Regions from separate parts of the Halomonas kalidii genome, predicted to be linked through region 1. Evidence: predicted binding sites of a transcription regulator. Region 1 holds the regulator's gene; the other holds the start of a gene.
The links. The regulator sigma-54, encoded in region 1, starts transcription at its own class of promoters, with help from an activator protein. The targets are predictions, from matches to a motif close to TGGCACNNNNNTTGCTNT.
Positions count from the first base shown of each region.

Region 2: the regulator sigma-54 is predicted to act here: its motif matches at 5,415-5,432, upstream of QLQ85_RS19040 (NarK family nitrate/nitrite MFS transporter).

Region 1 covers NZ_JASCQN010000025.1:270,664-282,716, reverse strand. Annotated here, with positions in the region: gene QLQ85_RS05955 (calcium/sodium antiporter) at 1-499, shown strand, start outside; gene QLQ85_RS05950 (KpsF/GutQ family sugar-phosphate isomerase) at 555-1,547, shown strand; gene QLQ85_RS05945 (KdsC family phosphatase) at 1,573-2,130, shown strand; gene lptC (LPS export ABC transporter periplasmic protein LptC) at 2,135-2,737, shown strand; gene lptA (lipopolysaccharide transport periplasmic protein LptA) at 2,734-3,261, shown strand; gene lptB (LPS export ABC transporter ATP-binding protein) at 3,270-3,995, shown strand; gene QLQ85_RS05925 (RNA polymerase factor sigma-54) at 4,146-5,561, shown strand; gene hpf (ribosome hibernation-promoting factor, HPF/YfiA family) at 5,663-5,971, shown strand; gene ptsN (PTS IIA-like nitrogen regulatory protein PtsN) at 5,978-6,448, shown strand; gene rapZ (RNase adapter RapZ) at 6,498-7,418, shown strand; gene QLQ85_RS05905 (HPr family phosphocarrier protein) at 7,422-7,691, shown strand; gene pmbA (metalloprotease PmbA) at 7,688-9,028, opposite strand; gene yjgA (ribosome biogenesis factor YjgA) at 9,145-9,675, shown strand; gene tldD (metalloprotease TldD) at 9,865-11,319, opposite strand; gene QLQ85_RS05885 (YhdP family protein) at 11,316-12,053, opposite strand, start outside.
Region 2 covers NZ_JASCQN010000051.1:523,171-535,223, reverse strand. Annotated here, with positions in the region: gene QLQ85_RS19065 (peptidoglycan DD-metalloendopeptidase family protein) at 1-144, shown strand, start outside; gene QLQ85_RS19060 (ABC transporter ATP-binding protein) at 283-2,127, shown strand; gene QLQ85_RS19055 (DUF1127 domain-containing protein) at 2,458-2,718, shown strand; gene QLQ85_RS19050 (L,D-transpeptidase family protein) at 2,801-4,438, opposite strand; gene QLQ85_RS19045 (murein L,D-transpeptidase catalytic domain family protein) at 4,567-5,277, shown strand; gene QLQ85_RS19040 (NarK family nitrate/nitrite MFS transporter) at 5,557-6,909, shown strand; gene QLQ85_RS19035 (nitrate regulatory protein) at 7,047-8,330, shown strand; gene QLQ85_RS19030 (AtuA-related protein) at 8,386-8,760, opposite strand; gene QLQ85_RS19025 (acyclic terpene utilization AtuA family protein) at 8,747-10,150, opposite strand; gene QLQ85_RS19020 (TRAP transporter permease) at 10,147-12,053, opposite strand, start outside.

The DNA of each region.
Region 1 (12,053 bases):
AGGCGAGATCCCCGACATGCCGCTGAGGCGTGCCCTGCCCTGGCTGGTGCTGACCCTGGCGGTCATGGGCGTCGGCTCGCGGGCCCTGGTGTGGGGCGGCAGCGAACTGGCGCGCGGCCTCGGTGTCAGTGAGCTGGCCATCGGACTGACCATCGTCGCCATCGGCACCAGCCTGCCGGAGCTGGCCGCCTGCGTGGCCAGCGCGCTCAAGCGCCACCACGACATCGCCATCGGCAACGTCATCGGCTCCAACCTGTTCAACATGCTCGCCGTGCTGCCGATCCCGGGCATGCTGGCCCCCGGCCCCATCGACCCGGCGGCGGGAGAACGCGACTATCGCGTCATGCTGGCCCTGACCCTGGCGCTGGGCATGCTGCTGCTGTGGCAGCGACACGGCCGGCTGGGCCGGCTGGCCGGTGGCCTGCTGGCGCTGAGTTATGTCGGCTATCTGGCCTGGCTCGGCGCCGCCAGCTTCGCCACTGAGGTGCCGGCCACCTGAACGGGTGGTCGCCACGAACTTGAGTGAAACACCGCAACGGGCAACAATCACCGCCATGACCACCGATACCCCCCCTACCGGCAGCTCACCGCTGCGCGACAGCGCCCGACGCACCCTGCAGCTGGAACAGCAGGCCATCGCCGCCCTGATCGAACGCCTCGACGGCGGCTTCGACCGCGCCTGCGAACTGATCCTCGCCTGCCGGGGACGCGTCGTGGTGACCGGCATGGGCAAGTCCGGGCACGTCGCCGGCAAGGTCGCCGCCACCCTGGCGAGCACCGGCACCCCGGCCTTCTTCGTACACCCCGGCGAGGCCAGCCACGGCGACCTGGGCATGATCACCCCCGGCGACGTGGTGCTGGCCCTCTCCAACTCCGGCGAGACCGCCGAGGTCACTGCCCTGCTGCCGCTGCTCAAACGCATGGGCACGCCGCTGATCAGCATGACCGGGCGCCCCGGCTCGACCCTGGCCCGCCATGCCGACGCCCACCTCGATGCCGGCGTCGAACGCGAGGCCTGCCCGCTGGACCTGGCCCCCACCTCCTCGACCACCGCGGCGCTGGCCCTGGGCGACGCCCTGGCGGTGGCACTGCTCGAGTCCCGGGGCTTCACCGCCGAGGACTTCGCCCGCTCGCACCCCGGCGGCAGCCTCGGCAAGCGGCTGCTGCTGCGGGTCGCCGACCTGATGCACCAGGGCAGCCGACTGCCCTCGGTGCCGCTCGGTAGCCCGCTGCGCGACGCCCTGCTCGAGATCACCCGCCAGGGGCTGGGTTTCACCTGCGTGGTCGACGACGACGGCCGCCTGTCCGGGGTCTACACCGATGGCGACCTGCGCCGCACCCTGGACCAGCACAGCAACCTCTCCGACCTCAAGGTCGATGACGTCATGACCCGACCGGGCAAGCGGGTCAACGCCGAGATCCTGGCCGCCGAGGCAGTCCGCATCATGGAAGACAACCGCATCACCGCCCTGGCCGTGGTCGACGATGACGGTCGCCCGGTCGGCGCCCTGCACATGCACGACCTGCTCGCCAGCGGCGTGATCTGATGCCCCGTTTCCCCAAGGAGTTCCCATGACCCTCGACTCTCCCCTGCTCGACACCCAACTGGTGGACCGGCTGCGCCGCGTGCGCCTGCTGGCGCTGGACGTGGATGGCGTCCTCACCGACGGCCGGCTCTACTTCCAGGCCGACGGTATCGAGATCAAGGCCTTCCACACCCACGACGGCCACGGCATCAAGCTGCTCAAGCGTGCCGGACTCGAGGTGGCGCTGATCACCGGCCGCGATTCGCCGATGGTCAGCCGGCGCGCCGCCGCCCTCGGCATCAAGCACGTCTACCAGGGGGTGGAGAAGAAGCTACCCATGTTGCGCGAACTGTGCAGCCGCCTCGGCCTCGAACTGGACCAGGTCGCCTACTGCGGCGACGACATGCCGGACGTCGGCGCCATCAAGCGCGCCGGCGTCGGCATCAGCGTCCCCGGCGCCCCCTCCTACATCCGCAAGCACGCCGACTGGGTCACCGAGAGCGCCGCCGGCCATGGCGCGGTGCGAGAGATCTGCGACGCCCTGCTCCAGGCCCAGGGACACTGGGACGCCGTGATCGACACCTACCTGCACGGAGCCGACTGAGGCCATGGCACTGCGCCTGCCGCGCCCGTCATTTCGGGTCTGGCTGTTCCTGCTGCTGCTGGCCCTCGGTGGCGTGCTCGCCCTGCTCGACCAGCGCAGCCCCCGGGAGCCCGGGCCGGTGCCCCGCCACGAGGCCGGCGAACCGGACTACTACCTCGAGGGCGTTCGCCTGACCCGCTTCGACGCCGAGGGCCAGGCTCACCAGCGCCTGGACACCCCGCGCCTGGTGCACACCCCCCACGACGACGTCACGCGCATGCAGACACCGGAGGCGCGATTGATCGACAGCTCGGGGCGCATCTGGTTCAGCCAGGGCAAGGTCGGCACCCTGGGCGCCGGCGGCAATCCCCTCACCCTCTCCGGCGACGCCCGCCTGCACGCTCCCGAGGAGCACTGGCAACTCGACACCGATATCCTGCACTTCGATGCCGACACCGGCCACGCCTGGAGCGAAGCCCCGGCGCTGCTGCGCCAACCGCCCCAGCGCATGCGCGGTGAGCGCTTCGACGCCTGGATCCATGACAATCGCGCCCGCCTGACCGACAATGTCCGCGGTCACCATCCGCCCGAGACGCTATCCCCCACCGACGAGGACCCCGAGCCATGACGCGACAGCCCCCTGCCTCCCTGCTGGCCCCGGCACTGCTCGGGTTGGCCCTCACGGTCCTGGTCGCTCCCTCGGCGCAGGCCCTGGAGGGCGACGCCAGCGCTCCCATCGAGGTGGAGGCGAACCAGCTCGATCTCGACGACCGCGCCGGCACCGCCGTCTATACCGGCGACGTGGACATCCGCCAGGGCAGCATGCAACTGACCGGTGACCGGGTCGAGATCCGCCGCAACGCGTCGGGCGAACTCTCTCACGCCATCGCCACCGGCGAACGCGCCTACATCGAGCAGCTGCCGGCACCTGACGAGCCACTCGTGCGCGGCTGGGGACGCACCATCGTCTATTACGTCGCCGAGCGGCGGGTGGAACTGATCGATCGCGCCGAGCTGCACCAGGGCGGCGACACCTTCGACGGCGGCTATCTCGAGTATTTCCTCGATCGGCGCGTGGTCCAGGCCCGCTCGGAGGCCGAGGGCGTCGAAGAGCGCCAGCGCATACGCATGACCCTGCAGCCCGAGCAATAAGGGACGACATGAAGACACTCCGCGCCAGCCATCTGGCCAAGAGCTACAAGCGCCGCCGCGTGGTGCAGGACATCAGCCTGGCCATCGGCCAAGGCAGCATCGTCGGCCTGCTCGGCCCCAATGGGGCCGGCAAGACCACCTCCTTCTACATGATCGTCGGGCTGGTTCGCGCCGATGCCGGCGAGGTCCACATCGACGACCTCGACCTGACGAAGGCCGCCATGCACGAACGAGCCCGGGCCGGTATCGGGTATCTGCCCCAGGAAGCCTCGATCTTCCGCAAGCTCTCGGTGGCCGACAACATCATGGCGATCCTCGAGACCCGCCAGGACCTCGACCGCACAGGGCGCAGGGCACGGCTCGAGCAGTTGCTCGAGGACTTCCATGTCACCCATATCCGCGACAACCTCGGCATGAGCCTCTCCGGCGGCGAGCGGCGCCGGGTGGAGATCGCCAGGGCGCTGGCCACGGAACCCGCCTTCATCCTCCTCGACGAACCCTTCGCCGGGGTCGACCCCATCTCGGTGGGCGAGATCAAGGCCATCATCCGTCAGCTCAAGGCCCGTGATATCGGCGTCCTGATCACCGACCACAACGTGCGCGAGACCCTCGATATCTGCGATACCGCCTACATCGTCGGCGACGGCCAGATCATCGCCGAGGGCGATGCCGAGGCGATCCTGGCCAACCAGCGGGTGCGTGAAGTGTACCTCGGCGAAGACTTCCGCCTCTGACCACATCTACCGCAACTTACTGATATAAAGGCTATTGCAGCATGGCGGCATGAAAATTGCCGATGGCATGCTTATTGCTAATAAAAGACTTGCAACGCGCCGGGCAGCGGACTAGGGTGGGGGTTTTCGGCGAATGAGCACACACCTCTCATGGCCATGAAAGCATCCCTGCAACTGCGTGTCGGCACCCAGCTGACCATGACGCCTCAACTGCAGCAGGCCATCGCCCTGCTGCAGCTCTCCACCCTGGACCTGCGCCAGGAGATTCAGCAGGCCCTGGAGTCGAACCCCATGCTGGAGCTCGATGACGGCTTCGGCGAACAGGCAGCGAGCGAGCCTGCCGATGACGACTGGGCCAGCGAGATCCCCAGCGAACTCTCGGTCGACAGCGACTGGTCGGACACCTACCAGGATCTGGGCGCCTCTCCCGCCGGCAGCGGCGAGGGCCCAGACTTCGAGCGCCAGGCCTCGGGCCAGAGCCTGCAGGACCACCTCGCCTGGCAGTTGGCCATGACCGACCTGGACGAACGTCAGCGACACATCGCCGAGAGCCTGATCGATGCCGTGAACGGCGCCGGCTACCTGGCCCAGCCGCTCGACGAATTGCGTGACGGGCTCAAGAACCAGGGGCTCGAGGGACTCAAGAGTCGCGAGGTGGAGCAGGTATTGCTGCGCCTGCAGCAGTTCGAGCCGACCGGCATCTTCGCCCGGGACCTGCGCGAATGCCTGATGCTGCAACTCGCCGCCCTGCCCGACGACACCCCGTTGCTGCCCCAGGCCCGGCGCCTGGTGCGCCAGTTTCTCGAAGCGCTGGCCGGTGACGACCGCCGCCTGCTCAAGCGCCGACTCGGCCTCGATGACGATGCCCTCGACGAGGTGATCGCCCTGGTGCGCTCACTGGACCCGAGGCCGGGCAGTCGCTATTCGGAATCCGACAACGACTACGTCATTCCCGACCTGGTCGCCCGTCACGACAACCGCGGCTGGCAGGTGGAGCTCAACCCCGAGGCCCTGCCACGGCTACGCATCCAACCCGACTATGCGGCACTGATTCGCCGCGCCGACAAGAGCCAGGACAACCAGTTCCTCAAGAATCACCTGCAGGAGGCCCGCTGGTTGATGAAGAGCCTCTCCAGCCGCAACGACACCCTGCTGCGGGTAGGACGCGAGATCATGGCGCGCCAGCTCGACTTCCTCGAGCAGGGCGAGGAGGCGATGCGGCCATTGATACTGGCCGATATCGCCCAGGCCGTGGAGATGCACGAATCGACCATCTCGCGAGTCACCACCCAGAAGTTCATCCACACCCCCCGCGGCGTCTTCGAGCTGAAGTATTTCTTCTCCAGCCAGGTCGGCAACGGGGATGGCGACGCTCACTCGAGCACCGCGATCCGCGCCCGCATCCGCAAGCTGATCCAGGAGGAGCCGCCACGCAAGCCGCTCTCCGACAGCAAGCTGGTGACGCTGCTCGAGGAGGCCGGCATCAGCGTCGCGCGGCGGACCGTGGCCAAGTATCGGGAGGCCATGGGCATCGCCTCCTCCAGCGAGCGCAAGCGGCTAAGGTGAGTGAGCGCCAGTCGCCGCTGGCATCGCCCTCAGCAGGGGGTTTGCAGGGCAGGAAAAAGGGTTACAATCGAGGCACCAATCGAAGGACGAAGGAGCGTGTCATGCAAGTCAACATCACCGGCCATCATGTGGAACTGACCGACGCCCTGCGTGACTATGTGAACGAAAAGCTCACTCGCGTGGAACGCCACTACGACAACATCACCACCGTGCAGGTAACGCTCTCCGTCGAGAAGGAACGCCAGCAGGCCGCCTGCACCCTGCATGCCGCCGGTGCCGATCTGCACGCCGAGGCCATGGACGGTGACATGTACGCCGCCATCGATGCGCTCGCCGACAAGCTGGACCGCCAGTTGGTCAAGCACAAGGAGAAGGTCCAGGCCCGCGCCCAGGGCGCCGGTGCCCGCTGATCCATCATGACACTCGAAGCCATCCTGCCCCCCGAGCGCACCCTGTTCGGCGTGCCCGGGGGAAGCAAGAAGCGGGTACTGGAATTCTTCAGCACCTTCATCGCACAGAACACACCGAGCCTCGACAGCCAGGAAGTCTTCGGCCGCCTGATCGGCCGTGAGCGGCTGGGCAGCACGGGTATCGGCAACGGCGTCGCCATTCCCCATGCCCGCGACCCGCACTGCAAGGCTCCCCTTGCCGGCTTCCTGAAGCTGGCCGAGCCGATCGACTTCGACGCCATCGATGGCGAGCCGGTTGACCTGATCTTCGTGCTGCTGGTACCGGAAGAGGCCGACGATGCCCACCTCGCGCTGCTGGCCCAGGTCGCGGGCGTGATGAACGATGCCGAGACCCGCGGCCGGCTGCGCAAGAGCGCGAGCCAGCGCGAGCTCCATGAGCGACTCATCGAGGCGATCCGACGACAGTCCTCGGGCTGATCGTCGCTCACCGGGCCACCCGGCCAGTCACACGACCAGGAGACCCGCCATGCAGCTCGTGATCATCAGCGGCCGATCCGGCTCCGGCAAGTCGATCGCACTGCAGGCCCTCGAGGACCTCGGCTACTACGCCATCGACAACCTGCCGGCCATGCTGCTCGGCCCGCTGGTGGACGAACTCAGCAGCGATCACTCGCCCCACACCTCGATCGCGGTGAGCATCGATGCGCGCAACCTGCCCCATGCACTGGAGCGCTTTCCCACCCTGCTGGAGGAAGTGCGCGCGCGCGGAATCGACGGCCAGGTGATCTACCTCACCACCGATGCCCGCATCCTGCTCGAGCGCTACTCGGCCACCCGCCGCCGTCACCCGCTGACACGGGACAGCGACATGACCCTGGCCGAGGCCATCGATTCCGAGGAGACGGCGCTCGCCGAGATTCGCGACCTGGCCGACCTGGTGATCGATACCTCGCGACTCTCGGTGCACGAGTTGCGTCGGCGAATCAGCGACCAGGTGGCCAACCACCGGACCGACCAGTTGACCCTGACGGTGGAGTCCTTCGGCTTCAAGCGCGGCGTGCCGCTCGATGCCGACATCGTCTTCGACGCCCGCTGCCTGCCGAACCCCTATTGGGACCCCCGACTGCGGCCGTACACCGGCCGCGACGCCGCGGTCATCGAGTTCCTCGACGGCTACCCCATCGTCGGCGAGATGCATGACGATATCCTGGCCTGGGTGGAGCGCTGGCTGCCCGCCTACCAGGCCAGCCATCGCAGCTACCTGACCGTGGCCATCGGCTGCACCGGCGGCCAGCACCGCTCGGTCCACCTGGCCGAACGACTGGCCCGGCACCTCGCCGGGCATTGTCCCAGTGTGCGGCTACGCCATCGCGAACTGGGCATTCACAACATCCTCCCCCGCCCGTCGGAGCCACCACCGGCCGAGAACGATGACGAAGGAACCTGAGGCGTGCCGCAACGCAAGCTTACCCTGAACAATCGGCGTGGCCTGCACGCCCGCGCCGCCACCAAGCTGGTCCAGTGCTGCCAGCCCTTCCAGGCCAGGGTCATCGTGAGCCACGGCGGCCGCGATGCCGACGCCGCCAACATCATGTCGCTGCTGATGCTGGCCGCCCCCTGCGGCACCGAGCTGACGATCAGTACCGAAGGCGAGGACGCCGAGGCGGTGCTCGACGCCCTCGAGGCACTCTTCGAGGCCCGCTTCGACGAGGACGCCTAACCGCCCGCCACCATCATCTCGTCGACCAGCCAGCTGCCGGTATGGATGCTGCCGCGGGTATCGAGGTCGTCGCCGACTCCCGCCAGCCCCTTGAACATTCCCTCGAGGTTGCCGGCGATGGTGAACTCCTCCACCGGGTGTCGTATCTCGCCATCCTCGACCCAGAAGCCGGCGGCGCCGCGGGAGTAGTCGCCGGTCACGCCGTTGACCCCCTGCCCCATCAGCTCGGTGACCAGCACGCCGCGCCCCATGCGGGCCAGCAATGCCTCGCGGGACGCCAGCGGCGCCGTGATGCGCAGGTTGCGTGCGCCGCCGGCGTTGCCGGTGGTCTGCAGGCCGAGGCGCCTCGCACTGTAGGCCGAGAGCATGTAGCTGGCCAGCCGCCCACGATCGACGAAGACGTTGTCACGGGTCTGGACCCCGTCGTTGTCGAAGGGACTGCTGGCCATGGCGCCACGCTCCATGGGCTTCTCGCCGAGGCTGAACCACTCGGGAAAGAGCGGCTCGCCCAGACGGTCGCAGAGGAAGGAGGCCTGGCGATAGAGGGCCCCGCCGGCGATGGCACTCATCAGGTGCCCCACCAGCCCGCCGGCCACGGTCGGGTCGAACAGTACCGGCAGGCGTCCGGTGGCCGGGCGCCGCGCGCCGAGCCGGCGCAGGGTCCGCCGCGCCGCGCTCTCGCCCACCGCCTCGGGCGCCATCAGGTCCCGGGGATGGCGGGCACTGGTATAGTCGTAGTCCCGCTGCATGCCCCCCTCATCCTCGGCGATCAGCATGCAGGACAGCGAGTGGCGACTGCCCCGCTGGCTGCCGAGAAAGCCATGGCTGTTGGCGTAGACCCGCACGCCCTCGCCGCTGGAGAGCGAAGCGCCGTCGGAGCTGCGGATCCCCGCCATGCCACGACCGGCGGCCTCGCAGGCAAGCGCCAGCTCGATGGCCTGCTCGGTGGTCAGGTCCCAGGGGTGGTGGACGTCGAGATCCGGCAGCTCGCGCGCCATCAGCCCGGCATCGGCCAGACCCGAGGCCGGGTCCTCGCCGGTATGGCGCGCAATGGCCAGGGCCTTCTCGACCACGGCGCGGATCGAGGCCTCGCCGGCATCGCTGGACGAGGCACTGCCCTTGCGCGACCCGACGTAGACGGTCACCGCGATGCCCTGGTCACGGGAGAGCTCGACGGTCTCCACTTCGCCCTCGCGCACGCTGATGCCGACCCCCTGGTCGACGCTGGCCCCGACCTCGCAGGCGTCGGCCCCCAGCCGCCCGGCCAGCTCGAGCGCCGCCTCGGCGCGGGTTTCCAGCAGTGACTGCTGGGCAGCGGCATCGAAAGCCTGTGTCATGCGATTCTCCTCGTCGACCGGCCCCGCGGGGCCGGTTCACTCATGATGCGTTGCACAGCCCGTCGCTGCGGGCTGATATACTATCGTCCATCCCGACCTCAACCGATGGAAGCGGCATGTCCCAGGAATCTCCCCGTGAGCTGCTCGCGCAGATCACCCAGTCGGATGACGAGCCCGTCAGCAAGTCCCAGCTCAAGCGCGAGATGCATGCGCTTCAGGCACTGGGCGAGGCGATCATCGCCATGACGCCCGCCGAACGCGCCCGCTTCCCCCTCTCCGATGACATGCTGGCCGCCGTGGAGGAGACCTCGCGGATCCGCTCCCACGAGGGACGCCGGCGGCACATGCAGTACGTCGGCAAGGTCATGCGTCGCGAGAACCTCGCCGCGATCCAGACGGTGTACGAGGAGGTCGAGCAGGAGAAGCTCCGCCGCGACCACGCCTTCCACCGCCTCGAGAAGTGGCGCGACCGGCTCATCGAGGAGGGTGACGATGCCGTCGAGCCCTTCATCGCGGAGTTCCCCGCCGTCGACCGCCAGGCCCTGCGCCAGCTGATCCGCAACGCCCGCCGCGAACGCGAGCTAGGCAAGCCGCCGACCAATGCCCGCCGGCTGTTCCGCCTGATCCGCGATACCGCGGGGCTGTAGGCCTGGCACCTGCCCGAGCGCATGGCGCTTGTGCCCCCCACGCTGCCTATGTTGACGGCATGGCCCCTATGGGGTCAGACCCCAGCCAAACCATCATGCCTGTCGTGGCGCTCCTCTCTTGCCGAACCAGCGCCCGCCGGGGTCTGACCCCATAGGGACCGCCGACGTCGGCGGCCCTACTACAGCGCCTTACGACTGTGTGCCGCCGACCGTCAGCTCATCGAGCTTCAGCGTCGGCTGGCCGACGCCCACCGGCACGCCCTGCCCCTCCTTGCCGCAGACCCCGATACCGGTGTCCAGTTCCAGGTCGTGGCCGATCATCGACACCCGGCCCATGGCCTCCGGGCCGTTGCCGATCAGGGTCGCCCCCTTGACCGGCGCGGTGATGCGGCCGTCCTCGATCAGGTAGGCCTCGCTCGCCGAGAAGACGAACTTGCCCGAGGTGATGTCGACCTGGCCACCACCGAAGCTCACCGCGTAGAGGCCACGCTTCACGCTGCGCAGGATCTCCTCCGGGTCGTCCTGCCCCGCCAGCATGTAGGTATTGGTCATGCGCGGCATCGGCAGGTGGGCGAAGGACTCGCGCCGAGCGTTGCCGGTGGGGGCCATGCCCATCAGCCGGGCGTTGAGCTTGTCCTGCATGTAGCCGGTGAGGATGCCGTCCTCGATCAGGGTAGTGCACTGCCCCGGCGTGCCTTCGTCGTCGACGCTCATGGAGCCGCGCCGATCGGCCAGGGTGGCGTCGTCGACCACGGTCACGCCCGGCGAGGCGACTCGCTGCCCCATGCGGCCGGCGAAGGCCGAGCTGCCCTTGCGGTTGAAGTCGCCCTCCAGGCCATGCCCCACCGCCTCGTGGAGCAGGATGCCCGGCCAGCCCGGCCCCAGTACCACCGGCAACTGGCCGGCCGGGGCGTCGACCGCCTCCAGGTTGACCAGCGCCTGGCGTACCGCCTCCCGGGCGTAGCGCTCGGCGACGTGCTCGTCACGCAGCCGCGCCATGGAGTAGCGCCCGCCACCCCCGGCGCTGCCACGCTCGCGGCGCCCGTTCCTGACCGCGATGACGCTGACATTGAAGCGCACCAGCGGGCGGATGTCCGCCGCCAGGGTCCCATCGCTGGCCCACACCAGCACCACCTCGTGCACCCCGGTGAGCGAGGCGCTGACCTGGGCCACCGAGGGGTCGGCCGCCCGGGCCACCCGGTCGGCCTGCTTGAGCATGGCGATCTTCTCCTCGGCGGACAGGCCGGAGAGCGGGTCCACGCCGCCGTAACGGCTGTCTCCCTGCACCACCACCCTGGGGGAGACCGCGAGGCGGGTGCCGTGGCGCACGATGCCCGACGCGGTACGCCCGGTCTCGGCCAGTGCCTCGCGGGTGATCTGGTTGGAGTAGGCGAAACCGGTCTTCTCGCCGGCCAGGGAGCGCACCCCGACGCCGCCGTCGATGTTGTAGCTGGCCTCCTTGACCTCACCGTCCTCGAGTACCCAGCCCTCGTGCCAACTGCGCTGGAAGTAGAGGTCGGCGTAGTCGATACCGGGGCCCAGGGCATGCCCCAGGCCCGCGTCCAGGGCGCCGAGATCGAGCCCGCCCGGGGTGAGCAGGATCTCGGCGGCGTCTTCGAGCAGGGAGTGATGGCGTGATGTCATTCGGCGCTTTCCACGGATATCTGGGGCGAGGTCCAGGGACCCCGCACGCGGTAATGGACTCGGGTCACCCGGTCGATGGCGTCACCGAACAGGCGGTCGGCGAGGAACAGGGCACCGCCGATCACCGGCGCACCGGCGATCACGGCGGCCAGCGGCAGGTTGCGGCTCACCGGCACTGTGACGCCCAGGCGCTGGTCGAGTTCCCGCCGCGCCAGGTCCACCGTGCCCTCCAGGGTGAAGAAGGTGGCCGGCCCCTCGACCTCCACCGGCCCTCGTGTCTCCAGAATCCCACCATACAGGGTCGCGGCGCCGGTGACACTGTCGAAGGCGGTGCCCTGGCCGGTGACATCGGAGAAATCGAGCCGCAGGCGACGCACCAGATTGTCGACGTTGAGCAGCCCCACCAGGCGCGCCGAGGGCGACTCGATGTTGACGAAACGCCCGTCGCGCAGCAGCACCTCGATGCTGCCGCGGGAGCGCTCCAGGGCGAATTGCCAGGGCGCTCCTTGCCAGGCGAGCTGGCTGGAGACCCGGGTCTCGCGGTTGCGGATCGACACCGGCTGCCCGAGCTGCTCCAGCGCGGTGCCGAGGTCGCGGCCGTCCAGGTCGAGCCGTGCCCGACTCAGGCTGTCGGCGGGGCCAGCGGCTTCCCAGACCAGCTCCCCCCGCGCCGAGACCTCGCCCAGGGTCAGCCCCAGGGGCGCGATGGTCAAGCCCTCGGGCGTCGACCGCCA
Region 2 (12,053 bases), on a different contig from region 1:
GAGAACCAGAGCCTCTCCGGCGATGCGCTGCTGGCCTTCCAGCGCGACGCCGAGCCCCTGCTGGCCGTCCTGCAGAGCGGCGAGACCGGCACCGTGGTCGCCCGCGCGCAACAGCCCGAAGCGAGCGACGACGACGAGGGCTGAGCCCTCCCCACCCGAGCCTCGTCCCGCGCCCCGCCATCGAGCGGGGCGCGGTCCTTCCGTGGGATGAGATATCCCCTCGCCGGCCGGGTAGACTGAACAGGTTCCCAGGACCGGAGTGCCCGCTTGTCCTCGCCCCATCTGCGCCGCGCCACCCCAGCACCGCCCGCCAACGGCAGCCGCCTGTATGCCTTCTTCGGTGTCTTCCGCTACAGCCACCGGGCGCTCACGCTGGTATGGCAGACCTCCCGCTCGCTGACGCTGGGTCTGGCCGCCTGCACCCTGGTCGCCGGGGTACTGCCGGCGGTGGCGGCCTGGATCGGCCAGTTGATCGTCGATGCCGTGGTGGCCGCCATGGCCGATCATGGCGAGACCGGTCGCGTGGACTGGTGGCCGGTGCTGCGCTACGTGCTCGCCGAGGCGGGGGTGATCGCCGTCATCGCCCTGGCCCAGCGCGGGCTCTCGGCCCAGCAGTCGCTGCTGCGCGCCCTGCTCGGCCAGAAGGTCAACGTGATGATCCTCGAGAAGGCCGGCACCCTCACGCTTGCCCAGTTCGAGGATTCGGAGTTCTACGACAAGCTGACCCGTGCCCGACGCGAGGCCTCGATCCGCCCGCTGGGGCTGGTCAACAAGACCTTCTCGCTCGCCCAGAACGCCATCTCCCTGGCCAGTTTCGGGGTGCTGCTGGTGCAGTTCTCGCCCTGGGCGATCCTGATCCTGGTGATCGGTGCCCTGCCGGTATTCGTCTCCGAGGCCAAGTTCTCCGGCGATGCCTTCCAGCTGTTCCGCTGGCGCTCCCCCCAGACTCGCATGCAGATGTACCTGGAGACGGTGCTGGCCCGGGAGGACAGCATCAAGGAGGTCAAGCTGTTCGGCCTCGAGCCGCTGCTGCTCGACCGTTACCGCCGGATCTTCGACACCCTCTACGGCGAGGATCGCCGCCTGACACTGCGCCGCGAGACCTGGGGCTTCCTGCTCGGGCTGCTCGGCACCCTGGCCTTCTACGGTGCCTACGCCTGGGTGGTGGTGGAGACCGTGACCGGCCAGCTGACGCTCGGCGAGATGACCATGTACCTGATGGTGTTCAAGCAGGGCCAGGCGGCGCTCTCGGCGAGCCTCACCTCGATCAGCGGCATGTACGAGGACAACCTCTATCTCTCCAACCTCTACGAGTACCTGGAGCAGCCGGTGGACGCCGAGTCCGGTACCCGCACCACCGGCGCCCGGCCCGGAGACGGCATCCGCTTCGAGAACGTGAGCTTCACCTACCCCGGCGCCGAGAAGCCCGCCCTGTCGGGCATCTCGCTGCACCTCAGGCCCGGCGGCAGCCTGGCCCTGGTCGGCGCCAACGGCTCCGGCAAGACCACCCTGATCAAGCTGCTCACCCGGCTCTACGCGCCAAGCGAGGGGCGCATCCTGCTCGACGGCAGCGACCTGCGCGACTGGGACATCCAGACGCTGCGCCGACGCATCGGGGTGATCTTCCAGGACTTCGTCCGCTACCAGCTCAAGGTCGGCGAGAACCTGGGGGCCGGCGACGTCGCCGCCTTCGCCGACGAGGCCCGCTGGCGGGAGGCCGCCCGGCGCGGCCTGGCCGACGACTTCATCACCGACATGCCCGGTGGCTACCACACCCAGCTCGGGCGCTGGTTCAAGGGCGGCCAGGAGCTCTCCGGCGGCCAGTGGCAGAAGATCGCCCTGTCGCGGGCCTACATGCGCGAGAGCGCCGACATCCTGGTGCTCGACGAGCCCACCGCGGCCATGGACGCCGCCGCCGAGGCCGCGGTGTTCGCCGACTTCCGCGAACACAGCCACGACAAGATGACCATCCTGATCTCCCACCGCTTCTCCACGGTGCGCGCCGCCGACCAGATCCTGGTGGTCGACGGCGGCAGGATCCTCGAGCGGGGCGACCACGACAGCCTGATGGCGGCCGATGGCCGCTATGCGCGGCTGTTCCGGTTGCAGGCCGAAGGCTATCGCTGACGGCAGACCATCGGTTTATCGTCTGCCGCTGCATCGGTTGACGCTTCATCAGTCATTGTTTATAAGAAAAGGGTCACGCCTCACAGCGTGGCGCTCATCCACTCAACGAAGACCCGTCCTTCATGCTCTGGTCAACCCGCGGCACTACATCCGGCACCTGGCATCCCGTTTCCCATAACGCGATGCGAGCATGCCCGTTGCCGTGTGCCAGTAGATAACCCATTGAAGGACGCTGGCCGCGGCACTTGTCGCGGCCAAGCTATCACCTCTCCCTGGTCATATATTGTTCGCGCACAAGGCCCGGCCTCCTGACCCAAGGAGACCGAGAGAATGGCAACCTCAACGATCGCCCGGCGCCTGCTGGCCGCCCTTCGCGACTACCTGACCAAGCGTCGTCACTATGCCGAACTGAGGGACTACGACCCACGCCTGCTCAGGGACATCGGCCTGCGCCGGGAGCGCGGCCGCCTGGTACCGCTCAATCCGGAGCGGGAGCCGGCCCCCTTTCCGGCCAGGCCCACGCCGCACAACAAGGCGGCTGAACCGTCACCGTCGGCGGTCTGTCCGCGCTGCGGGAGCAAACTGGCTTAGCCAAGGCCCCGGTCACAGGACGTGACCGGGGCCTTTCCCCTCACCGCCGAACGCCGCGTTCCTCGTGCCGCAGGGCACCCAGCTACAGTTCGAGCGGCCGGTCCAGCGCCTGCAGCAAGGCCTCGTCGCGCTGGTAGATGTCCGGGCGGAAGGCCAGTTCGCCGTCCTCGGCGGCGTGCACCGTCCAGTAGTGCAGGATCACCGGCACGCGCTCCGCCAGCCGCACGTTGCGGGTCTGACCGCTGTCGATCAGTGCCTGGATGTCACGGTCGCTGCCGGTGTCGTCGAACAGCAGCTGGACGAACTCCAGCACCCCCTGGACCCGGATGCAGCCGGAGCTGAAGGCGCGCTGCTCGCGGGCGAACAGCCCCTGGGCGGGGGTATCGTGGAGATAGACCATGTGATCGTTGGGGAAACGGATCGCCACCTGCCCCAGGGCATTCTGTGGCCCCGGCGCCTGGCGCAGCATGACATTGCCGGGCTGCTCCCAGTCGACCTCCCAGGGGTCGAGGGGCGTTCCCGACGGGCCCAGCACCTGGATCCTTTCCCGCCACAGGTAGCCGAGGTCCTGGCGCACCGCCGGCAGCACGTCCTCGCGCAGGATGGTGGGTGGGATCGTCCAGGTCGGGTTGACGGTCAGGTGGGTGATCTCGGAACGCAGGGAGGGGGTGCGCCGGTAGGGCCGTCCCACCACGATGCGCGAGCGCCAGATCTCGCCATCGGGGCGGAAGTAGCTGATCTGGTAGCCGGCGATGTCCACCAGCACGAAGGAGTCGGGCAGGCCATGCAGCAGCCATCGGGCCCGCTCGAGATTGAGACGGATCTGGTCGATGCGCTCGTCCACCGGTACGTTGAGCGCCGCCCTGGTCCGTGCCCCGACGATGCCGTCTGCCTCCAGCAGGTGGCGACGCTGGAAGCGCCGCACCGCCGCTTCCAGTCGCTCGTCATAGCGGCGCGGATCCGGGGCTTCCAACTCGAGCTCCGGCACGTTGACGCCATCCACCGCCACCAGCTCCAGCTCACCGATCACCGACAACCGCTCGCGCAGCACCACCACGTCATCGTCGATCTCGCCCGGACGCAGCGCCCGGTCCCGGGCCGGCAAGCTCGGCCAACCGCCGAGTCGCTCGAGGTTGCGATAGCGGGCCAGGCCGGTCCGCAACCGCTCATAGGGCGCATAGCCGGGACGCACCTCGGCGAAGGCCTGCTCGAAGCGCTGGGCATCCACCGCCCGGGAGTGTGCCGCGAGATCCAGCGGTGGGGCGGCGATCGGCACCTCCCAGTCGGGATCGATGTCATGGGGATCCAGCTTGCCACGCTGCAGGTGCCGCAGGGCGGTCAACAGCACTCGGCTGGCGTGCAGGTCGAAGCGTGCCTGCTGCTCGAAATTGCCTCCCTTCCCATAAGCCTGGCGATGGCCGGCCACCAGGGCGTCCGGCCGATAATCCTTGGGGATCAACCCATCGCCGTCCAGGGTATGCAGCGCCGCGGCAAAAGCGGTCACCGTGCGGGAATCCGTCCAGGCCGGGCGTTGCCCGCGCACCGCATAGAAGGCCTGCAACTCATCGCTCTCTTCCGCCAGCAAGGCGGTGATGGCGGCTTCGAGCGGCGACGCGGACTCACCCGCTCCCTGCCCCTCCTGCCCCGAGACGGGGGCCGCCAGCATGAGCAGGGCCAGCAGCAAGGGAATGAGGAAGGTCCTGTCTGCGCGAGCGTTCATCGTCCATAACTCCTGCGTTGATGGAGGCGCCTGGTCATCCCGACCCTCATGGTCATAATAGTGCCAGACCGGGGGACTCAGGGAAGCAGCCCCCACCCTTGCGCCAGAACGAACGCCACGGGGCCCCCATGACGCGACTCCTGCTTCCACTGATGACCGGCTCGCTGCTGGTCAGCCTGTCGGCCGCCGCCGACGACTTCCTCGCCCAGGTACTGCACCCCGACCAGCTCCGCCCCCCGCCCCTGGAGCACACCCTGGCCCGACTGGCGCCGAACGCCGACCGACGAGTCCTGCGACTCGCCGCCAGCGCCCTGCACTGCGCGGCTCCCGAGGCCGGTCGTCTCGCGGTGATCGACTACTCCCTGCCCTCCACCGAACCACGCCTCTGGGTGTTTGACCTCGACCAGGGCGAGTTGATGTTCGAGGAGCTGGTCTCCCATGGGCGGGGCTCGGGAGATGCCGAAGCCACGCTGTTCTCCAACACCCCGGAAAGCCACCAGTCGAGCCTGGGGCTGTTCCGCACCCTGAACAGCTACTACGGCCGCAATGGCTACTCGCTGCGACTGGAAGGGCTGGAACCGGGCGTCAACGACCTGGCCTACCAGCGCGCCATCGTGATTCATGGTGCCGACTACGTCAGCGAGGCCTTTATCCGGCGGACGGGCCGGCTGGGCCGCAGCCACGGCTGCCCGGCGGTGCGCCAGGAGGTGACCTACCCGCTGATCGACAGCCTCAAGGAGGATCACTACCTGTTCGCCTACTATCCCGACCCTGAGTGGCTGGAGAGCTCCGCCTTCCTGGGTTGCGAGCGTGACGAGCGCCCGTTGGCCATGCAGTAGGCACTCCCCCAGGCACCAAGGCGGGGCATCCTGGCCCCGCCTTGCCCTTTCTTGCAGCGCAGCAGACCTGACCTGCCCCTCGGCAGGACCTCTATACCCACAGGCAAGCACATGAAATAAAAGAAATACCAAAAAACTGGCAGCCGCCTTGCTTGGAGAAGACCAGATAATGGTAGGCGTGGACCAGGCTCCCCCAGGAGTACGAGTGCGTCGAACCTGACCTTCAACGATGAAGGACACGTTCCCGGATTCGCTACCATCCAACGCGAGGCCTGACCCATGGAAATTCTCAACAAGGCCAACAGGATTCGCCTGTTGAACTTCAGTTCCCCCCAGATGCGTGCCTTCCACTTCTCGTGGTTCGCCTTCCATATCTGCTTCTTCGGCTGGTTCGGCATTGCACCGTTGATGGCGGTGGTCCGCGAGGACCTCGCCCTCACCCAGACCCAGATCGGCAACACCATCATCGCCTCGGTGGCCATCACCGTGATCATACGCTTGCTGATCGGCGTGCTCTGCGACCGCATCGGGCCGCGCAAGGCCTATACCGGCCTGCTGATCCTCGGCTCGATTCCCGTCATGGGCATCGGTTTCGCCAATAGCTTCGAGACCTTCCTGCTCGCACGGCTGGCCATCGGCGCCATCGGCGCCTCCTTCGTGATCACCCAGTACCACACCACCATGATGTTCGCCCCCAACGTGGTCGGCACCGCCAACGCCACCAGCGCCGGCTGGGGCAACCTGGGGGGCGGTACCACCCAGATCCTGATGCCGCTGATCTTCTCCGGCCTGTTGATGCTCGGCGTCAACGAGGCATTGGGCTGGCGGCTGGCCATGGTGGTGCCCGGCGTGGTGCTCTTCATCACCGGTATCTGCTATTACCTGTTCACCCAGGACGCCCCCAACGGCAACTTCGAGGATCTTCGTGCCCGAGGCGAGCTGCCGCCCGCCAGCGGCGACAGCGGCGCCGGCCAGACCTTCCTGGCAGCCGCCAAGGACATCCGCGTCTGGGCGCTGTTCGTGGTCTATGCCATCTGTTTCGGCGTCGAACTGACCATCAACAACATCGCCGCCATCTACTTCTTCGACCACTTCGACCTGACACTGGCCACCGCCGGGATGATCGCCGGCCTGTTCGGGTTGATGAACATCTTTGCCCGCACCATGGGCGGCGTCTTCTCCGATCTCTTTGCCCGCAACGGCGGCCTCAAGGGACGGGTGCGCTGGCTGTTCATCGCCCTGGTATGCGAGGGCATCGCCCTGATCGGCTTCTCGCAGATGCATGTGCTGTCGTACGCCATCGGCATCATGCTGGTGTTCAGCCTCTTCGTGCAGATGGCCGAAGGCGCCACCTTCGGCGTGGTGCCCTTCATCAACAAGAAGGCCCTGGGCGCCGTGGCCGGCATCGTCGGCGCCGGCGGCAATGTCGGCGCCGTGGCCGCTGCCTTTCTGTTCCGCTCGGAGGCACTCACCTACCAGCAGGGGCTCTTCTACCTCGGCCTGATCGTGCTGGTGCTGGCCTCATGCGCCCTGCTGGTGCGCTTCTCCGAGGCCACCGAGGCCGAGGAGGCCATCGCCTACCAGGACGCCATGGGCGAGGATGCCGGTGCCGGCGCCCTCTCGCTGCGCTGATTCCCCTGCCCGATCGAGTGCCTGCCGCCGCCCCACCGGGGCGGCGGCAGTCGTCGGGTACGAACTGGCACGGAACTTGCGGAACAGATGCAGGAGCGTCTCGCTTCCAGAGCGACACCGAAGAGGTCAACGAACCCATGAATCCTGCCGAACGCCTGCTGCTCGCCGCCAAGCGCTGCGAGATCGACAATCTGGAGCACCTCGCCACCACCTGCGAGATCGTCGGAGACATCAGCCGCTTCATCCACGCCCTGCAGAAGGAGCGTGGCGCCTCCAATGTCTACCTGGCTTCCCGTGGCGAGCGCTTCGCCGACCACCGCCTGGAGCGCGTCGAGGAGTGCCTGCAGACCGAGCGAATCATGCGCCAGCGTCTCGACTCCCTGGCCAGTGACGGCAGTCGGCCGGCGGCCGGGGCCCGGCTGCTTGGGCGTATCGCCCGCGTCTGGTACGCCCTGGACAGCCTCGGCGCCCTGCGTGGCCACATCGAGACCCTGGCCATCACCGCCGACGAGGCCACCCTGACCTTCAACCGGCTGATCAGCGGCCTGCTCTCGGTGGTCTTCGATGCCGCGGACACCGCCGGCGACCCCGAGATCACCCACGCCCTGGTGGCCATCTTCCATTTCATGCAGGGCAAGGAACTGGCCGGCCAGGAACGTGCCTGTGGTGCCATCGGCTTCACCGCCGGCGGCTTCGACACTGCCCATCGCCGGCTGCTGCGCCACCTCGTCGACGCCCAGCAGCGCTGCTTCGACACCTTCACCGAGTTCGCCACGCCTGAGGCACGTCGTCGCTGGCACGAGGGACTCCCCCCACGCACCCAGGCCGGCATCCAGCAGCTGCGGGAAATGGCCGGCAGCGATATCCCCCGCCCCGATACCCGTCGAAGTCTCGGGGAAACCTGGTATGAGCTGACCACCCGGCGCATCGATGCCATGAAACGGGTGGAGGAGGCCCTGGCCGACGAGCTCTCGGCGATGTGCCGTGACAAGATCGCCGTTTCACGCCAGGAGATGGCCGATCTCGAGGCCCTGCGCGCGACCCTGACGTCGAACGGTGCTTCGCCCCCCATGTGTCAGCAACTGGTCGACCTGTTCGACGGCGAACCCTGCCACGAGCTGGGCACCCTGACCGCCAATGCCGTCGATTCCCAGCTCAATCGCTCGCTGATCGAACTGATGCAGGTCCAGGCCACTCGCCTCCAGGCCCTCGGTGACGAATTGGAGACCACACGCAAGGCGCTACGCGAACGCAAGCTCGTCGAGCGTGCCAAGGGACTGATCATGGCCCATCAGGAGATGACCGAGGAGGAGGCCTACCGCTTCCTGCGCAAGGCCTCGATGGACCAGAGCAAGAGCATGGCCGCCATGGCCCGCTCCATCCTCGACCTCTCCGATATCCTGCAGAAACAGCGCGTCTGAGGCGCGGCACCGGCACTGGATGGCCGGGCCTCGCGCCAACGCGAGCTGCCGGGGCTCAGTCGAGCAGTGCCGCAGGCAGCATGAGGTCCATGCCCAGCAGCAAAAAGGAGAGCGTCTTGCCGTGGCCGTCCAGGTTCAGGGCGCCATTGACCCCGCCCTGCAGCACATCGTCGATCACCAGGTTCATGCCGGCAAGCCCCGGCAGCAGGTAGCGGCGCACGCGACTGGCCCCGCGATGGGCGAACAGCGCCAGCACCCGCTGCTCGGTGATCTGTTCCACCAGCGTCTCGTAGTGGCGCGGGTCGTAGGCAAACAACGCCAGGTTGAGCCGGTCGCCCTTGTCGCCGGCACGGGCGTGGGCCAGGCGATGCAGCGGCACCTCGCGGCGATCTGCCGGCTCTGTGTGCCCGTTCGCTTCAGCGGGAGACATCGGCGACCCTCCTGTGGTTGGACGGATTCGCGTCGAACAGCGTGGCGAAGGCCGCCACGTCGTGACGGTCTACCAGGTAGGAGGCCGTGCACACGCGCCGCTGGAATTGCCGCCGCACCCCACCGCCGCCGGCCGGGCCAGCACAGTAGAGCGCCAGCAACTCCTGGGTGGCGCGCTCTACCCAGCGCCGCTCGGCGTGCTCGGCGGCCAGGCGCAGGCGGTAATCGCCGTTGGTCCTGGCCGGCAACCCGCGCTGCAGGTCGCCGGCGTCACTATCGAAGACGCTGGCGTGGCCGACGATGTCCAGCCGCGAGCGCAGCTCCGGCGGTGCCCGGAACGTCAGCCGTTCGCGTAGCACGTCGGCGGCAAGCTGCGCCCGGGCCAGGGCATTGGGTCCGGCGTAGGAGATCTCCGCCTCACCCTGCCAGCCGCCTTCATAGCAGACGGTGGTCTTGAGCCGCTGCGGGGCGGGCTTGCCGCGGATGCCCGTCACCGCCACTCTATCGGGTCCGAGCTCCTCCACTCGCACGAAGGAAAGATCCACCACCACGTCGGGCGTCAGGTAGTTGGCCGGGTCGTGTACTTCGTAGAGCAACTGCTCCTTGACCGTGCGCTCGGTGACCATGCCCCCGGTACCGGCGGGCTTGGTCACCACCAGGCTGCCATCCTCTTCCACTTCGATGATCGGATAACCCACCCGCGCCAGGTTCGGCACTTCCTTGCAGCCGGGGTCGGCGAAATAACCGCCGCTCACCTGGGCGCCGCATTCGCCCAGGTGGCCGGCCATCATGCCGGCGGCCAGGCGATCCCAGTCGTCCCAGGCCCAGCCGAAGTGATGCACCAGCGGGGCCAGGAACAGCGCCGGGTCGGCCACCCTTCCGCTGACCACCACCTCGGCGCCGAGCGCGAGCGCCTCGACCAGGGGCGCCGCGCCCAGATAGACGTTGGCCGAGATCAGCGCCTCCTCGCCGGGCAGCTCGCGGTTCTCCGCTTCCCAGCGTTGCAGCTCCAGCTCACCGAGGCGGGCACGGATATCGTCGCCATGCACCCGGCCGATACTGGCGGTACCCCGCCCGGTGATTGACGCCAGCTCGGCCACCACACGGCAGGCACCGTCGGGGTTGGCCGCGCCGAAGTTGCCGAGGATGGCGATGCCGTGTGTCAGGCAGTCGTCGAGTACCGGCGTGAGCAGCTCCTCCAGCAGCGGCTCGAAGCCGGCGGCGGGTTCGTCGCGCATGGCGCGGTGGGCCGCCGCCAGGGTGCGCTCGCCCAGGGTCTCGAAGACCAGGGCCGATGGCTGGCCGCGGCGGATCAGCTCGGCCACTACCGGGATGGCCGCATCGGTGCGGTCGCCTGAGAAGCCGGCCCCGCTCCCCAACAGGAAGGTCATGGGTGGGTCTCCTTGGCCGAGATGCCCTGGTGGACGTCAGGCCTCTTCTCACCAGGTGTGGGCGAGGCCGCTACCAGGCGCTGGCGGCGCCGGGCGAAGAGCGCCACCAGCACCAGCAGGGCGCCTGCCGTGGTCAACCAGCCTGGGGTCAGCGCCAGCCCGACCACCAGCACCAGGCCCACCACGTCCATCAGGCGGTTGCCAGTCATCGCCACCCGCGACATCAGCGCAGCGAAGGCGACCACGAACACCACCCCCTGGGAGCTGGCCAGCAGGATGTCGACCGCGCTGCCGAAGCCGGCCAGGGCCGGGTAGATCAGCAGCAGGAAGGGAATCACGTAGATCGCCGCCGCCAGGCGCACGGCCTCCCCCGCCGCCGGCAGCCAGTTGGTACCGGCGATGCCCGCCGCGACGAAGACCGCCACGCACACCGGTGGCGTGATCACCGAGAGGGTGGCGAAGTAGAACACGAACAGGTGGGCGATCAGCGGCTCGACGCCGATGGTGGTCAGTGCCGGGGCCAGCACCGAGGCCACCAGCACGTAGGCCGCCGTGGTGGGAATGCCCATGCCCAGGATCAGGCACACGCCGCCGACGATGAAGGCCACCAGGAACAGCGACTGCCCGCCCACGTTGACGATCAGGCTGGCCAGCGTCACGCCGATGCCGGTCATGCCGATCATCGCCACCAGCATCTGGGCACCGGCCAGCAGCACGCCGATGATCACCATGCCCTTGCCGGCATCGATCAGCCCCGCGAGCAGCTTGCCGGCGATCTCGCGCAGCGGCATCTTCGCCAGCAGCGCGAAGGGTACGAAAGTCAGGATCGTCATCAGGATGCCGTAGAAGGCCGCCATCTGGATCGAGCGCCCGCTGAGCACGCCATAGAAGAGCCCACCCAGCGCCGCCAGGATCGGAATGATCCGCTCGGGACGCAGCACCTCCGGCCAGCTCGGCAGTTCGTCGTCGGGCACCACCTGCAGGTTGCGGCGCCGCGCCACCAGGTGGATGGTCAGGAACACGCCGAGATAGAACAGGATCGCCGGCAGCAGCGCGGCCAGCGCGATGCGCAGGTAACTCTCGCCGAGGATCTCGGCCATGATGAAGGCCGCCGCCCCCAGGATCGGCGGGGCGATCTGGCCACCGGTGGAGGCCACTGCCTCCACCCCCGAGGCGAAGGGCGGCGGATAGTTGAGCCGCTTCATCATGGGAATGGTGAAGTTGCCGGTGGTGGCCACGTTGGCCACGGCGCTGCCGCTGACCATGCCGAACAGCCCCGAGGCCACGGTGGCGACCTTGGCGGCACCGCCAGGCGAGCGCCCGCTGATGCGCAGCGCCAGGTCCATGAAGGTCTGGCCGCCGCCGGTGTGCAGCAGCAGGCAGCCGAACAGCACGAAGGCGGCGATGGTGGTAGCGGCCACGCCGACCAGCATGCCCCACACGCCCAGGTCACCCAGGTAGAGGGTCTCGGTGATGAAGTAGAGATCGAAGCCGCGGTGCCCCAGCGGCCCGGGTATCGCCGCCCCGAGCCAGGCATAGGCCAGCCCCGCCAGCACCAGCAGCGGGAAGATCGCGCCGATGGCACGCCGTGAGAGTTCCAGCACCGTCACCACCAGCATGCCGGTGAACAGCATGTCCCGCGGCGTGGCCCAGGGCAGCTCGACGAGGATGCGCTCATGGTTCATCGCCACGTAGCCGCAGGCCAGCACCGTGCCGACGGCCAGGCACAGGTCGACGGCCAGTCCCAGCGGCCGCCAGCGCCTGTCGGCGCCCAGCGGGTAGACGACCAGCCCCAGCAGGATCACCAGCGCGAGAAAGATGGCCCGCTGGACCAGGCTCTCGAAGGGGCCGGTGGCCGAGGTGTAGAGGATCAGCCCCCCCAGCATCAGGGCCAGCACTTTGG